Regions from separate parts of the Tardiphaga sp. 37S4 genome, predicted to be linked through region 1. Evidence: predicted binding sites of a transcription regulator. Region 1 holds the regulator's gene; each other region holds the start of a gene.
What was found. The regulator PhoB, encoded in region 1, activates phosphate uptake and scavenging genes when phosphate is short. The targets are predictions, from matches to a motif close to TGTCATNNANCTGTCAT.
Positions count from the first base shown of each region.

Region 2: a site for PhoB is predicted at 2,778-2,794, ahead of LPB73_RS24635 (alkaline phosphatase D family protein). Genes of this name have one in related genera too.
Region 3: a site for PhoB is predicted at 2,821-2,837, ahead of LPB73_RS26275 (DUF2794 domain-containing protein). Genes of this name have one in related genera too.

Region 1 is NZ_CP088008.1:4,991,115-4,996,818, reverse strand. It holds gene pstC (phosphate ABC transporter permease subunit PstC) at 1-548, shown strand, start outside; gene pstA (phosphate ABC transporter permease PstA) at 550-1,395, shown strand; gene pstB (phosphate ABC transporter ATP-binding protein PstB) at 1,392-2,219, shown strand; gene phoU (phosphate signaling complex protein PhoU) at 2,248-2,961, shown strand; gene phoB (phosphate regulon transcriptional regulator PhoB) at 3,052-3,756, shown strand; gene LPB73_RS23710 (GcrA family cell cycle regulator) at 3,859-4,368, opposite strand; gene LPB73_RS23705 (aspartate aminotransferase family protein) at 4,815-5,704, shown strand, end outside.
Region 2 is NZ_CP088008.1:5,200,814-5,206,517, forward strand. It holds gene typA (translational GTPase TypA) at 1-942, opposite strand, end outside; gene LPB73_RS24635 (alkaline phosphatase D family protein) at 1,175-2,728, opposite strand; cobalamin riboswitch at 2,874-3,063, shown strand; gene LPB73_RS24640 (TonB-dependent receptor) at 3,165-5,441, shown strand; gene LPB73_RS24645 (PepSY domain-containing protein) at 5,444-5,704, shown strand, end outside.
Region 3 is NZ_CP088008.1:5,532,232-5,537,935, reverse strand. It holds gene acnA (aconitate hydratase AcnA) at 1-1,491, shown strand, start outside; gene LPB73_RS26280 (DUF1223 domain-containing protein) at 1,660-2,412, shown strand; gene LPB73_RS26275 (DUF2794 domain-containing protein) at 2,849-3,211, shown strand; gene LPB73_RS26270 (GNAT family N-acetyltransferase) at 3,227-3,751, opposite strand; gene LPB73_RS26265 (Bax inhibitor-1/YccA family protein) at 3,834-4,622, opposite strand; gene LPB73_RS26260 (ABC transporter permease) at 4,935-5,704, opposite strand, start outside.

The DNA of each region.
Region 1 (5,704 bases):
TCGGCCCGTTCCTGGCCAACCACGTGCAGCCATTCATGATCAACGCCTTCGAAGGCGTCCCGGTCCTCGGCGTGATCTTCGCCGGCCCGCCGTCCTATCTCTCGCTGTTCAACGCGTCGCTGATCCTCGCCATCATGGTGCTGCCCTTCATCACCTCGATCTCGGTCGACGTGTTCAAGACGGTGCCGCCGGTGCTCAAGGAAGCCGCTTACGGCGTCGGCTGCACCACCTGGGAAGTCGTCCGCAATGTCGTCATCCCCTATACCCGCGTTGGTGTGATCGGTGGCGTCATGCTGGCGCTCGGCCGTGCGCTCGGTGAAACGATGGCGGTGACCTTCATCATCGGCAACTCGTTCCGGATCACAGGCTCGATCTTTGGCCCGGGCACCACGATCTCGGCAGCGATCGCCAGCGAGTTCGCGGAGAGCGACGGTCTGCATCAATCGGGTCTGATCCTGCTCGGTCTCCTGCTGTTCGTGCTGACATTCTTCGTGCTCTCGGCAGCGCGTCTGATGCTGCTGCGTCTGGAAAAGAAGGCGGGCAACTAATATGAACCCGATTTACGCTTCACGCCGTCGCAACGACATGATCATCCGTGGGCTCTGCATGGGTGCCGCTCTCTTTGGCGTCACCTGGCTCGCGCTGATCCTGTTCACGCTGTTCTACAACGGTATCGCCGGCATCAGTCTGCAGATCTTCACCCAGAACACGCCGCCGCCCGGCTCCATGGAAGGCGGCCTGCTCAATGCCATCGTCGGTTCGATCATCATGACCGTCATCGGTGTCGGCATCGGCGCGCCACTCGGCCTGTTCGCTGGCACCTATCTCGCGGAATACGGCAAGCACGACAAACTCACCTCGGTGATCCGCTTCATCAACGACGTGTTGCTGTCGGCCCCGTCCATCATCATCGGCCTGTTCGTTTATGGTGCGGTGGTGGTTCCGATGGGCGGCTTCTCGGCTCTCGCCGGTTCGCTTGCGCTTGCCGTGATCGTGATCCCCGTCGTGGTTCGCACCACTGAAGATATGCTTGGTCTCGTGCCGAACCCGCTGCGCGAAGCGGCCTCGGCGCTTGGCCTGCCGCGCTCCCTGGTCATCAAGCGGATCGCCTATCGTGCAGCCCGCGCCGGTCTGATCACCGGTGTGCTGCTGGCGACGGCGCGTGTCGCAGGTGAAACGGCGCCGCTGCTGTTCACCGCGCTGAGCAACCAGTTCTTCAGCCTCGATCTCACCAAGACGATGGCCAACCTGCCGGTGACCATCAACAACTTCGTGCAGAGCCCCTACGAGTACTGGAAGCAGCTCGCCTGGAGCGGTGCCCTGATCATCACCTTGACCGTACTTGCCCTTAACATTGGCGCGCGCATTCTCGGCGCCGAGAGGACAGCAAAATGAGTGAGCTTTCTGTGTCGTCTGGCGTTCCTTCCGTCTCGATGCCGCCGCCGTCGGCCCTGCAGGGCGAGACCCGTCCCAAGGTCACCGTGCGCGACCTGAACTTCTACTATGGCGAACACCACGCCCTGAAGAAGATCAACCTGACGCTGATGGCGAACCGCGTAACCGCATTCATCGGCCCGTCGGGCTGCGGCAAGTCCACGCTGCTGCGCATCTTCAACCGCATGTATGATCTGTATCCCGGCCAGCGCGCCGAAGGTCAGCTCATGCTCGACAACCAGAACATTCTGGATCCGAAGCTGGATCTCAACCTGCTGCGCGCCCGCGTCGGCATGGTGTTCCAGAAGCCGACCCCGTTCCCGATGACGATTTACGAAAACATCGCCTTCGGTATCCGCCTCTACGAAAAGATCTCCAAGTCGGAGATGGACATTCGCGTCGAGAGGGCGCTGCGCGGCGGTGCACTCTGGAACGAAGTCAAGGACAAGCTCAACGCGTCGGGCCTCAGCCTGTCGGGTGGTCAGCAGCAGCGCCTGTGCATTGCGCGCACCATCGCGGTGCGGCCGGAGGTGATCCTGTTCGACGAGCCGTGCTCGGCGCTGGATCCGATCTCGACCGCGAAGATCGAGGAGCTGATCGACGAGTTGAAGGATCAGTACACGATCGCGATCGTGACCCATAACATGCAGCAGGCTGCCCGCGTCTCCGACAGCACGGCCTTCATGTATCTCGGCGAGTTGATCGAGTTCGATCAGACCAACAAGATCTTCACGTCGCCGACCGATCGCCGCACCCAGGATTACATCACCGGCCGCTTCGGCTGACGCGACATATTCGCGGGAGGAATTTGAGATGGCTTTTGAACACACCACCAAGGCTTTCGACGACGATCTGCAGGAGCTGACCCGTCTCGTCGCCGAGATGGGTGGCCTCGCGGAACGGCAGATCGTCGAATCCGTCGATGCGCTGATCCGCCGGGACGTCGCGCTCGGTGCGCGCGTCGTCGCCACTGACTCCGAGATCGACCAGTTGCAGCGCACAATCGAAGAGCGCGCCGTGCTGACCATCGCCAAACGCCAGCCGATGGCTGTCGATTTGCGCGAGATTGTCGGCGCGCTGCGCGTCGCCACCGATCTGGAACGCATCGGCGATCTCTCCAAGAATATCGGTAAGCGCGTCAATGCACTCGACAGCGACTTCCATCCGCTGAAGCTGATCCGCGGCCTCGAGCACATGACCGACCTCGTGACCACCCAGGTCAAGGCCGTGCTCGACGCCTATGCCGCACACGATCTGCCCGCTGCGATGACGGTGTGGAAGGGCGACGAGGAAATCGACGCGATCTGCACCTCGCTGTTCCGCGAACTCCTGACCTATATGATGGAAGACCCGCGTAACATTTCGTTCTGTATCCACCTGATGTTCTGCGCCAAGAACATCGAGCGGATCGGTGACCATGCCACCAATATTGCGGAAACCGTGTTCTACATGATCGAGGGCCAGCAAATCCTCGACAAGCGCCCGAAGGGCGACATGACCACATTCGCGAATACGCCGACGGTCTGAAGCATGATCCGGGAAGTGGAAGCCAGTCTTCCGCAAGGATCATGATCTAAAGGCTTTTCGGACGTCACTGAGGATATTGACCATATGGCTGTGAATGCACGCATTCTGGTGGTGGAGGACGAGGAAGCCCTCACGACGCTTCTTCGCTACAACCTCGACGCCGAAGGCTATGATGTTGAAACCGTCGCTCGCGGCGACGATGCCGATACCCGCTTGAAGGAGCGGGTGCCGGATCTCGTGGTGCTCGACTGGATGCTGCCGGGCCTGTCCGGCATCGAACTGTGCCGCCGCCTGCGCGCACGGCCCGAAACCAAGGCATTGCCGATCATCATGCTGACGGCGCGCGGCGAAGAGAGCGAGCGCGTTCGCGGTCTCGCCACCGGTGCCGACGATTACATCGTCAAGCCGTTCTCCGTGCCGGAGCTCCTGGCCCGCGTGAAGGGCCTGCTCCGTCGTGCAGCTCCCGAGCGTCTCGCCACCGTCCTGGCGTTTGGCGACATCGAACTCGACCGCGACAAGCGCCGCGTCGTGCGCTCAAGCCGTCCGATCGATCTCGGTCCGACCGAATATCGCCTGCTGGAGTTCTTCCTGGAACATCCGGGCCGCGTGTTCAGCCGCGAGCAGTTGCTCGACAGCGTCTGGGGCCGCGACATCTATATCGACGAGCGCACCGTCGACGTGCATATCGGCCGCCTGCGCAAGCTGCTCAACCCCGCCGGTGAGCCCGATCCGATCCGCACCGTGCGCGGCGCCGGCTACGCGCTGGATGACCGCTTCGACAAGGCGGCGGAGTAGGTATCTTCCTTCTCCCCGCAAGCGGGGAGAGGTTAGAAGCCCCAAACAAAAAAATGCCCGGCTCATCACCGGGCATTTTCTTTGGCTTGGATATCTTCCAGCTCAGCGCGTCGGCTTCGGCACCGCGCGGCGGCGGTCGCTTGCCGGCTGATAGGCGATGCGCGAGTGATGTGCGCAATAGGGGGCGCCGGCCAGGGCCTTGCCGCCGCAGAAATAGAAGTCCGCGCTCGACGGATCGCCGATCGGCCAATGGCAGGTGGCTTCGTTGAGTTCGACCAGCGACAGGCGCTGGCTGATCGGCACAATGTTGTCATAGGCGATCGGATCGGGCTCGGCCTCGATCTCGTAATTATGGGCCAGCGCGGTATTGCCGCGTGCCATCGGGCGGGCGACACGTACCATCTGCTGCGCCGGGCGCGCCTTGCGCTGCCGCGGAGCTGCCGAGGAGGGGCTCTTGGCACGGCCGGACAGGCCAAGGCGGTGAACCTTGCCGATCACGGCGTTGCGGGTCACGTTACCGAGTTCCGCAGCGATCTGGCTGGCGGAAAGGCCGCCTTCCCAGAGTTTCTTCAACTGTTCGACGCGATCGTCGGTCCATGTCATTACCGTCATCGCCGTTTTCCCTTCGTGAGCGCCGGCCTGACCGGGCAGCGCTGCGAGTTGAGACTTCAAAAATCCCTGCGGTCAGAATCCTTTAGCGCTCACCGGGCGCGAATTTCGCGTCCGGCTGTTACGCCGCACTGGATGTGTCAAAAGGATCTACCGCCGCACGAGATGTCGTATCCGACGAGGCAAAAGCTACAATATGCCGTGACTCGCGCGCAAGAGTCGGGCATGCCGCGTCCACATGCTTCTGCAAATAAAGCTGCAAAATCGGCTTTTTCTGCGACTCCGTGTGACTCGAAAGCCGCAGTGCGCGGTTGACAGTCTTCACAGCACACATAGAATAATGCCCACGTGCCGCCCGAGAAGGGCGGCACGTTTCGTTTCTAGGGTCCGTTGTTCGATTTCGCACAGTTGTCATCGACGCGGCCGCAGTCTTTTCGATCGGATCGGTTATGACCAGCAACGCAACGTCTTCGCCCCTCTCTCAGGCTCACTTGCTGCCTGTTTTCGCGCGTGCGGATGTCGCTTTCGAGCGCGGTGAAGGCGCGTGGCTGATTGGAACCGATGGCGAGCGCTATCTCGACTTCACCAGCGGCGTTGCCGTGAACGCGCTGGGCCATGCGCACCCACATATGGTCGCCGCATTGCAGGAGCAGGCCACCAAGCTCTGGCACATGTCGAACCTGTTCAAGAGCCCGGACGGCGAGCGCCTCGCCGCGCGGTTGTGCGAACAAAGCTTTGCCGACTTCGTGTTCTTCGCCAATTCGGGTGCGGAAGCGATGGAATGCGCGATCAAGGTGACCCGCCACTATCATTTCTCCAAGGGCCACCCCGAGCGCACGCGCATCATCACCTTTGAAGGCGCATTCCATGGCCGCACTCTCGGCACGCTGGCGGCGACCGGCGCTGCCAAATATCTCGAAGGCTACGGCACGCCGCTCGACGGCTTCGATCAGTTGCCGCTCGGCGATATCGAAGCCGTGAAGAAGGCGATCGGTCCGAACACCGCCGGCATTCTCATCGAGCCGCTGCAGGGTGAGGGTGGCGTGCGTGCGCCGAGCAACGCGTTCTTTGGCGCGCTGCGCGAACTCTGCGACAAGAACGGCATCCTGCTGATCTTCGACGAAGTGCAGACCGGCATGGGCCGCACCGGCGAGTTGTTCGCCTATCAGCGCATCGGCGTGACGCCGGATGTCATGTCGCTGGCCAAGGCGCTCGGCGGCGGTTTCCCCATCGGTGCGTGCCTCGTTACGGCGGAAGCGGCCGAAGGCATGGCGCCCGGCTCCCATGGTTCGACCTTCGGCGGCAATCCGCTGGCGGTCGCCGCCGCGAATTCCGTGCT
Region 2 (5,704 bases), 210 kb from region 1:
GTTGTTGACGATGAAGGACATCGACACGGTCGGCGGATCGATCGGCTGCGCCTGGATCGGAATTTCAACCGACGGATCGCAGAAGGTATCGGCGACAGTGCCCTTCGGCAGGCCGGCGATGGCAACGATGTCGCCAGCTTCGGCGAGTTCCACCGGCTGGCGCTCGAGACCGCGGAAGGCCAGGATCTTGGTGATACGGCCGGTTTCGACGACCTTGCCGTCACGCGACAGCACCTTGACGGCCTGGTTCGGCTTCACCGAGCCCGCCGAGATGCGGCCGGTGATGATACGGCCGAGATAGGGGTTGGCTTCGAGGATGGTGCCGAGCATGCGGAACGCACCTTCTTCGACCACCGGCGGCGCGACATGCTTGATGACGAGATCGAACAGCGGCTTCATGCCGACATCATGCGACGCGTCCGGGCTGTCGGCCATCCAGCCGTTGCGGCCCGATCCGTACAGAATCGGGAAATCGAGCTGGTCGTCGGTGGCGTCGAGCGCTGCGAACAGGTCGAACACTTCGTTGACGACTTCGGTGATGCGGGCGTCCTGACGGTCGACCTTGTTGATCGCGACGATCGGCTTGAGGCCGAGCTTCAGCGCCTTGCCGACCACGAACTTGGTCTGCGGCATCGGGCCTTCAGCGGCGTCGACGAGCACGATCACGCCATCGACCATCGACAGGATGCGTTCGACTTCGCCGCCGAAGTCAGCGTGGCCCGGGGTGTCGACGATGTTGATCTGGACTTCATCCCACAGCACCGAGGTGCACTTGGCGAGAATGGTGATGCCGCGCTCTTTTTCGATGTCGTTCGAATCCATCGCGCGTTCCTGGACGCGCTGATTGTCGCGATACGTGCCCGACTGCTGCAGCAGCTTGTCCACGAGAGTGGTTTTGCCGTGGTCAACGTGGGCGATGATAGCAATGTTGCGAAGGTTCATAGGTCTTCTTCTGGTTACGGTCTGGGTGCCCTTGAGCGGGTTCAACAAGACATGCTCGACAACAAAAGGCTTATGCCTTGCGCTCGAGCGCGTTCGATAACTGCCTCGTCTGAAAACGCGCTGGGGCAATCCCTCCAAAAGCAAACCCGGCCAGAAGGGGCCGGGTACTCGGACGCGTTGCGGCGCAATATAGGGGGAAATCGCCGAAAAACAATGCGAATCTGCCAAATGGTTAGCCCAATTTCGGGTCCAGAACCGTGGCCCAAAGGGCCATATCGGCCCGATCCCGCAAGGTAACGGTCATTTGGCCGCTTTGGCCGTCGATTTTGACGTGACCGAAGAACTGCATGCCGGCCGACGGGGGCAAATTCTGCTTATCGGGCCCCGGCGCCTTCACGAAACGGACCTCGGGACCGAAGGTATTGTCGAGCGCCGCCGGGCCGAAGGTTCCGGCGTGAAACGGGCCCGAAACGAACTCCCAGAACGGCTCGAAATCCTGAAACTGCGCCTTTTCCGGATTGTAGTAATGCGCCGCCGTGTAATGCACGTCGGCGGTCAGCCAGACCGTGTTGCGGATACCGGCCGATTTGATGAAGCGCAGGATATCGGCGATTTCCAGCTCGCGGCCCCGCACTGGTCCGTCGCCCTGCGCGATGGCCTCAGACCCGGTTTTGTCGGCGGCGTTGTCATAGACGACGAGGCCGATCGGCATATCCGAGGCGATGACCTTCCAGGTCGCCTTCGAGGCCATCAATGCGCGCTTCAGCCAGGCCATCTGCTCCGGACCGATGAAATACGCATCGGGACCATAGCTCTCCTGCAGGTTCGGGCCGTTGGGCCCGCGATAGCTGCGCTCGTCCAGCATGAAGACATCGAGATGCGGGCCGTAATTGAGCGTGCGATAGACGCGGCCGGGTTCGGCCGGATTGACCGAGATCGGATACATCTCGTGAAAGGCACGGGCGCCGCGCGCAGCCAGCAGCGTGATGTCGCGCTCCTTGTAAGACGACGGCAACTGCTTCGAGAGCGACCAGTTGTTGGTGACTTCATGATCGTCCCACTGGCCGAAGATCGGCACCTGCGCATTGAAGGCGCGAACATTGTCGTCGAGCAGATTGTATTTGTGCGCGGCGCGGAATTCATCGAGCGTTTCGGCGACCTTCGCCTTCTCCGGCACCGTGATGGTGTTCTTCCAGATCGTGCCGTCAGGCAGTTTCGTTTCAGGCAGGATCGGACCATCGGCGTAGATCGTATCGCCGGAATGGATCAGGAAATCCGGGTTGTGGTTGCGCATGGTGGCATAGGTGACCATGCCGCCATCCTCGGCATTGATTCCCCAGCCCTGTCCGGCGACATCGCCGCCCCAAACAAAGGACACATCGCGGCGATCCGCCGGCGCGGTGCGGAAGCGACCGATCACCGGCTCGCCGACGATCTCGGTATGCGAGAGATCGCGGAATTTGACGCGGTAGAAGATATCCTGCCCGGCCGGCAGATTATCGAGCAGCAGCTTCGCCGTGAAATCGCTCTCGGGCAGCGCCGTGATAGCCGGCAACATGCGCGCATTGCTGAAGGATTCGGTAGTGGCGACTTCCACCATCATCTGCGCCGGTCGATCGGCGCGCGACCAGATCATACCGCTATTGATCCCGACATCGCCGGACTGAATGCCATGCGACACCATCGGGCGATCGGCGGCGCGGCTGAGATAGGGCATCGCAAGGAAGCTCGCGCCTGCTGCGGCTGAGTGCGCGAGAAAACGACGGCGGGAGATACGTAGCGCCATGGCGAACTCCTGATCCTGGCTCTGGCACCCGTGGTGCTAGGCAGAACACTTGACGCTGCGATGACAGGTGATGCGCAATATCAACACCCGCCAAAGCAAGTTGCGAATGGCTGGCAGCTTGATTGACACATTTGGAAATTTCACCTTAACGTGAACGCGACGGTTCCCTTCGGGGATCAAAAGGGAATGCGGTGAGGGGGATCCCCCGATTCCGCGGCTGCCCCCGCAACTGTAAGCGGCGAGCCTGCGCCAAGAGCCACTGGGTGTTCACCTGGGAAGGCGGCGACAGGCATTGACCCGCGAGCCAGGAGACCTGCCGCCAGTCGTGGTCACACGCGAGCACATTGGGCGGGGTGTCCTGGTGGAAGTCACACTGCCTGTTTGGGCGGGGCGACTTGGTTTGCGGTGACGTGCCACGTAACCGCGAGTCCTGTTCATGACCTCCGTTTCTCCCGTCGCATTGAAGCGACATACTCCCTTTCTTTATTCTGTTGCTCTCTCCTGCTTGTTGTGTCCGAGCGAAAGCTGGTCGCAAACCTCACAGTCGAGCCAGACGCTCGATCCTGTTGTCGTTCAGCCGTCAGCGACGCCTCAGCGCGCACGCCGCGCCACGAACGGCAATGCATCGCGCGCTACGCGCTCGCGGCAACAGCGCAATGTCGCTGCCAATACCGGCGCGCCGGTTGCCACGCCGACAGGCGCTGTCTTCGCAGCGCCGACGCTCAACCTCACAGGCACTACATCCACCGGCAGCCGCCTCGGCCTCACGCGCCTGCAGACGCCGGCCAGCGTCGAAGTGATCTCGGCGGAAACCATGGCCGAACGCGGCCAGCAGAACCTGATTGACGCCGTGACACAGAACGCCACCGGCTTCACCGCAAGCCCGGCGCCGGGCAATGGCAGCATCGCCTTCAACACCCGCGGCTTCACCGGCAACGGCACCGTGATGACTCTGTATGACGGCACACGGCTCTATGTCGGCTCGGGCACACTGACCTTCCCCTATGATACCTGGTCAGCTGAGCGCGTTGAGGTGCTACGCGGCCCGGCATCGGTGATGTATGGCGAAGGTGCCGTCGGCGGCGCCATCAACGTCATCTCGAAACTGCCGCTTTGGGTGCCGCGCAATCAGGCCGAAATCTCGCTCGACAGCAACATGACCCGGCGCATTGCAGTGGATAGCGGTGGACCGATCAACAAGGATGTCGCCTATCGCATCACCGCGACCGGCAACATGTCGGACGGCTGGGTCGATCGTGACAACACCTCCAATGTCGAAGTGCATGCCGCCGTCCAGATCAAGCAGACCGAAGACATCACCTGGACGATCTCTACGGATTACGGCGATCGCAGCCCGTCGCGCTATTTCGGCACACCGCTGATCAACGGCAAGCTCGATGAGTCCCTGCGCTTCAGGAATTACAATGTCGGCGACAGCAGCATCCGCTATCAGGACAGCTGGAACCAGGTGAAGACCGAGTGGCAGGTGACAGACAGCATTACGCTGCGCAACACCCTGTACTACCTGAACAGCCAGCGGCACTGGAAAGACGTCGAGACCTACAACTTCAGCGCCGCAACGGGCCGCATCAATCGCAGCGACTATATCGAGATCTTCCACGACCAGCAGCAGATCGGCGACCGCTTCGACGCGACGTTCCGCGGCCATATCTTTGGCATGGTTAACGAATTTGTCGCCGGCTTCGACGTCAACCAGATCGACTTCAAACACACCAACAACTCGCCCTATGGCGGCACGTCGTCGGTGTCGCTCACCGATTTCTTCCCTGGCTCCTTCGCTGCGACAACGACCCAAACGGTTCCGGGCTTCAGCACCACGACCAACCAGTACGGCCTATTCGCCGAGAACCGTCTGTCGATCACGGAACAACTCTCTCTGATCGCTGGGATCCGGCAGGACGAGCCGACTATCAATCGCACCGACTACGTCACCCCCGGTAACAGTTTCGAGAAATCCTTCTCAGCGACCAGCTGGCGCGCCGGAGCGGTCTATACGCCCATCAAGGACCTGGCCTTCTACGGCCAATATTCTACAGCCGTAGATCCGGTTGGCGGACTAGTCTCGCTGGCGGCGACAAACAAGAACTTCGAACTAGCGACAGGTAAGCAGGTCGAGATCGGCGTCAAACAATCGTTCTGGGGTGGCCGCGGCGAGTGGACCTTAGCCGGCTATCAGATCGTCAAAAACAACCTGTTGGCGCGCGATCCGAACTTGCCGTCAATGGTCGTCCAGGTCGGCCAGCAGTCGTCGCGCGGCGTCGAGGCTTCGGTCGGCCTCGCCCTCGACCACGGCTGGCGCATCGATGCCAATACCGCTTTCCTGCGCGCGAAATATGATGACTTCGTGCAGTCAGTTGGCGGCGTTGCGGTGAACTACGCCGGCAACGTGCCGGCCAATGTGCCGCAGAACGTCTCCAACATCTGGGCGACCTGGGCCTTTGCACCGGACTGGTCGGCAAATGTGGGCGTCCAATTCGTCGGCCGCATCTATGCAGATAACGCCAACACGCTCGTGCGTCCTGCCTATCAGGTTGTCAATGCCGGCGTGCAGTGGAAGGCCGACCGCAATACGACGGTGTCGTTCCGAGTCTACAATCTGCTCGACGAGGTTTATGCAACATCGGGCGGCACCAATCAGTGGCTGCTCGGCCTACCGCGCACCGCTCAACTCGCCGTCAATGTAAAGTTCTGAGCGTGCCACGCACACTGACACGAACACTCCGGCGGTGGCTGTATATCGGTCACCGCTGGGTCGGCATCGTCACCTGTCTCTTCTTCGCGATGTGGTTCATCTCCGGCGTGGTGATGATGTATGTCGCGTTTCCCGGCCTCTCCGATAAAGAGCGGCTGGCGGCATTGCCCGATATCGTCTGGGAGAAAGTGGCGCTCTCTCCCGACGAGGCGATGAAGAAGGCTGAGACCACGCACTATCCGCGTGAACTGCGATTGAACATG
Region 3 (5,704 bases), 540 kb from region 1:
TACAAGAAGCCGGATAACCACAACGCGCGCTTCCCCGTCGAGGGCAAGAACTTCGATGTCGGCCATGGCGATGTGGTGATCGCTGCCATCACCTCCTGCACCAACACCTCGAATCCGAGCGTGCTGATCGCCGCCGGCCTGCTGGCACGTAACGCCGTGGCCAAGGGCCTCAAGACCAAGCCGTGGGTGAAGACCTCGCTGGCGCCGGGCTCGCAGGTCGTCGCTGAATATCTCGCCAATTCCGGCTTGCAGCTCGATCTCGACAAGATCGGCTTCAACCTCGTCGGCTTCGGTTGCACCACCTGTATCGGCAATTCCGGCCCGCTGCCGCCGGAGATTTCGAAGTCGATCAACGACAACGGCATCGTTGCCGCAGCGGTTCTTTCGGGCAACCGTAACTTCGAGGGTCGCGTCTCGCCGGACGTGCAGGCAAACTATCTCGCCTCGCCGCCGCTGGTCGTCGCGCACGCCCTTGCCGGTACGGTGACCAAGAATCTCGCGATCGAGCCGATCGGCGAAGGCAAAGATGGCAAGCCGGTGTTCCTGAAAGACATCTGGCCGACCACGAAGGATATCAACGCCTTCATCAAGAAGTACGTGACGTCGACGATCTTCAAGAAGAAGTACGCAAACGTGTTCGACGGCGACGCCAACTGGCGCAAGATCAAGACGGTCGAGAGCGAGACCTACAAGTGGAACATGGGTTCGACCTATGTGCAGAACCCGCCCTACTTCGAAGGCATGAAGAAGGAGCCGGAGCCGACCACCGACATCGTCGATGCGCGCATCCTGGCTCTGTTCGGCGACAAGATCACCACCGACCACATCTCGCCGGCCGGTTCGATCAAGCTCACCTCGCCCGCCGGCAAGTATCTGTCGGAGCATCAGGTGCGCCCGGCCGACTTCAACCAGTACGGCACGCGCCGCGGCAACCACGAAGTGATGATGCGCGGCACCTTTGCCAATATCCGCATCAAGAACTTCATGATGCAGGGTGCTGACGGCAACGTACCGGAAGGCGGCATGACCAAGCACTGGCCCGATGGCGAAGCGATGTCGATCTACGACGCCGCGATGAAGTACCAGGCCGAGCAGGTGCCGCTGGTCGTGTTCGGCGGCGCCGAATACGGCAACGGCTCGTCGCGCGACTGGGCTGCGAAGGGCACCCGTCTGCTCGGCGTTCGCGCCGTGATTACCGAAAGCTTCGAACGTATTCACCGATCCAATCTGGTCGGCATGGGCATTCTGCCGCTAACCTTCGAGAACGGCTCATCGTGGAAGAAGCTCGGCCTCAAGGGCGACGAGAAGGTCACGATCCGCGGTCTGACGGGCGACATCAAGCCGCGCCAGCAGATGGTGGCGGAAATCGTGTCGGCCGATGGCTCACTCCACAAGGAGACGCTGCTCTGCCGCATCGATACGCTGGACGAGCTCGAATATTACCGCAATGGCGGCATCCTGCATTACGTGCTGCGTCAGCTTGCAGCCTGACGCCCATACGTGGTGTGACGTAGTGCCTCACCGCGAAGTGAGTGGCTAGTGAACAGAAGGCGGCCTATGAAGGGCCGCCTTCTGGCGTTTGAGGGCATGAACGTGTTAGCGACACCAATGTGCGACACCGTCTGTTATGTGTCTCACCTCGAGCGTGGCAAAAACCTCATGAAATCCTTTGGCGGCATATCGCAGTGGACCGGCGCGCTCAGCGTGTGCGCCGCCATTGCAGCAAGCGGTAGCGCGCTGGCCCAGCCTAGGGCCGTGGTGGAGCTGTTTACCTCGCAAGGTTGCTCGTCCTGCCCGCCTGCAGACAAGATCATCGGCGACCTCGCCAAAGACCCGTCCGTGATCGCATTGAGCATGCCGATCGACTACTGGGATTATCTCGGCTGGAAGGACACGCTGGCCGACTCGCGTTTCAGCGCGCGGCAGAAGGCCTATTCACAGATGCGCGGCGATCGCGACGTCTACACGCCGCAAGTCGTCGTCAACGGCGCCACTCAGGTGATCGGCAGCGATGCCGATCGTATCCAGGGCGCGATCAGCGAAACCAAGAAAGGCACCGTGATGACGGTGCCGGTGTCGATGTCGGTTTCCGGGAAACACGTCAACGTGTCCGTTGCCGCATCGAGCAATGCGCCGGATACGGCGCATGGCGAAGTCTGGATCTGTTCCGTGTCGAAGGCAGTGCCGATCACGGTCGGGCGCGGCGAGAATCGCGGCAAGCAACTGACCTATTACAATGTCGTCCGGAACTGGCTGAAGGTCGGTGACTGGACCGGCAACGCCGCCAACTGGACGCTGCCGCTGGAGAACATCTCCAGGGATGGTGTCGATGCCGCCGTTGTTTATGTGCAAGACGGCACGCGCGACAAGCCCGGCGCGATGCGCGGCGCGGCCTATACGTCGCTACAGTAAGTCTTCAGATTGATAACTTCGGTAGCTGCTGCGCTTACGCGTGGCATGCCCGCACCATTGTGAGCCCTCGGCGAAGACTGGATTGCTTCGTCGCTTCGCCTATCGCAATGACGCTTGATGGTCTCGCAAAAGCATCCACCAAAAAGAAAAGGACCAACTTGCGTTGGCCCAGTGGGGATTAACTTCCTGCGCAGGGTCCGATCCCAACGACCGCGGGGGGCTGGGGGCTGAGGAATCCGAGACCGGAAGAACCGGACCCGACGCAGTATCTTCTTGTCGCAATCCAGAAGGGCGCCCGATGGGCCAAAATTTGGCGGCAATAAGATTCACCTGACGTTCCCGTGACGGGAAATTTCTACCATCAACCCTGCGGATCGGCCCTTGCAGAGGACCGCGGTCGGCGCGATCATGTCGGCGATATGACAGGAGGCGCTGCATGAATGTGATTCCGGGAGATACTGAGCCCACCGAGAATCGCGCGGCGACAGGCTCTGCCGCCGCCGCGCCCGTCGTCAGCTTCAACCGCCTTGAGCTCAGCCGCATCCTCAATCTGTACGGCCGTATGGTCTCCGACGGCGAGTGGCGCGATTACGCCATCGACTTTCTGCGCGACCGCGCGGTGTTCTCGGTGTTCCGCCGCTCGTCGGAAGTGCCGCTCTATCGCATCGAGAAAGATCCGCGACTGGCGCGCAAGCAGGGCATGTATAGCGTGATTTCGGCCAGCGGCATGATTCTGCGCCGCGGCCAAGAACTCGACCGCGTGCTCCTGGTGATCGATCGCAAGCTGGCGGTGGTGTAATCGATTCGCAGAGCGTCAGGGCAGCGTGCGGGCGCCGTCGCCAAGTGCGAGCTGCATCGAAACGGTATCAAGCCAGCGATCGAACTTGAACCCGACATCGGCATGCACCCCAACCATCTGAAATCCGGCATTGCGATGAACCGCGATGGAGCCAGCATTCGCGCTGTCACCGATCACGGCGACCATCTGGCGGTAGCCGCGGCTCTCGCATTCGGCGATCAACCGCGCGAGAAGTTTGCCGCCAACGCCTCGCCGTTGAGCTTTCGGATCGAGATAAATCGAATTCTCGACGGTAAAGCGATAAGCCGGTCGCGGGCGATGCGCGCTGGCATAGGCATAGCCGACAACCCGGCCTTCCAGCACAGCCGCGAGATACGGATAGCCCCCGCTCACCATCCCCTCGAAACGTCGCGTCATCTCGGCCAAATCTGGCGGGATCAGTTCGAACGTGGCCGTGCCGAACTGCACCGCCTCGGCATAGATCGCGGTGATCGCGGGCAGATCTGCCGCCGTGGCGGGCCTGATTTCAATATCGGACATGGCGCTGAGACTATTTTTGCTCCACCCAAAAGAAAAGCCCCGGCCTTTCGGTCGGGGCTAAGATCTTCTCTATGCTCTGAGCTTATTCGCGCTGTCCGAGCAGCTGCAGCAGCAGCGTGAACAGGTTTATGAAGTTCAAGTAGAGCGACAGGGCACCGGTGATCGCCGCGCGCTCGGCGATATCGCCGCCCTGCGAGGCGTAACCGTAGATGTAGTCGTTCTTCAACCGCTGGGTATCGTAGGCAGTGAGGCCCGCGAAGATCAGCACGCCGACGACCGACACGATGAACTGCAGCATCGACGAAGCGACGAAGATGTTCACGACGCTCGCGATGATGATGCCGAACAGGCCCATCAGCAGGAACGAGCCCATGCCCGTCATGTCACGCTTGGTGGTGTAGCCGTAAAGGCTCAGCGCACCGAACGAGGCAGCGGTAATGAAGAACACCCGCACGATCGATGTGTGCGTGTACACCAGGAAGATCGACGACAGCGAGATGCCCATCAGAGCCGCGAAGGCCCAGAACAGTAACTGCGCAGTAGCCGGCTTCAGCCGGTTGATGCCGAACGAGATGGCGAACACCATGACCAGAGGCGCCAGGATGAACACCCACTTCAGCGGGCTCACGAACATCGCATAGCCGAACGGCGTCAGGTAGGAGCTACCGATCCGGGCAGCAGCGCCCGACGGATCGGTCGTGACAGCCGCCATGTACACGCCGAGAGCAGCGAGGCCGGTGATGGCCAGACCGATCGTCATGTAGTTGTAGATGCGCAGCATGTAGGAGCGCAGTCCGGCGTCTACGGCAGCGGCATCGCGCGCGCCGGCCCGGCCGAAGGGGGAAGCATAGTTACGGTCTAGATCCGACATGGTCGAAACCTCGATGTTGTCCGGCTGATCGCAAAGGGTTCGCGTCGCCGGTTCGAATTATATCCCAGATATCTGCGCTTCCTGACACTAAACTCGATTTAATAAAAAATCGATGTCATCTGCGCTCGATGCCTGACCCATAGGGTATGTGGTAAACTAACACATTCGCTGCAAGCTTCCACGCGTGGCGGAATGTCGCTCCGATTTGCATTCAGGCAACTGGGTAAACTTTCAGCCTGACGCAAGCTTGGCGATTTCTCAGTCATTTTGCACGAATCAGCCCGTGCAAAGGCTGCTTCGTGTCAAAACAGGTCACAAATTCCGTAACACGGTGGCAGGCTTCTGGTTCAAGGCTACCAACGTACCCACCAGGCCCAAACCCACTGTGACAATTAGCGCCGCCAGCACGACGCCAGCCGCGCTGCCAGCCTGCCAGACAAAGCTCAGCGTCATCAGGCGCGTGACGATCAGCCACGCCGCCACCGAGCCGGCGATGACCCCAAACACCGCCGTGGCCAGGCCGATCATCAGATATTCGAGGGCATAGGCACCCAAAAGCCGCGCACGCGTTGCGCCGAGGGTCTTGAGAATCACGGCGTCATAGACGCGATGCCGGTGACCGGCGGCCAGCGCGCCACCGAGCACGAGGATGGCCGAGAGCAGCGTCACCGCGCTGGTACCGCGGATCGCCAGCACGAGATTTGTAACAACCGATCCCACAGTGTCGAGCGCTTCCCGGACCCGCACGGTGGTGATCATCGGGAATGCGTCGGCCACCGCCTTGACCAGACCGGCGTCCTGGGACGGATCGGACTTCGGTTCGGTCAGCGTGGCAATATGGGTATGCGGCGCACCGCGGAAGGTATTGGGCGAGAACACCAGGACGAAATTGATGCCGAGGCTCTGCCAGTCGACGGACCGCATATTGCCTATCCTGGCGGTGATATCGCGGCCGAGCACGTTGACGGTGACCTCGTCGCCCAGTTTGAGCCCGAGCCCGTCGGCCAGCTTCTTCTCGAACGACACCAGTGGCGGGCCGCTATAGTCGGGCGCCCACCATTCGCCCTCGACCAGCTTGGAGC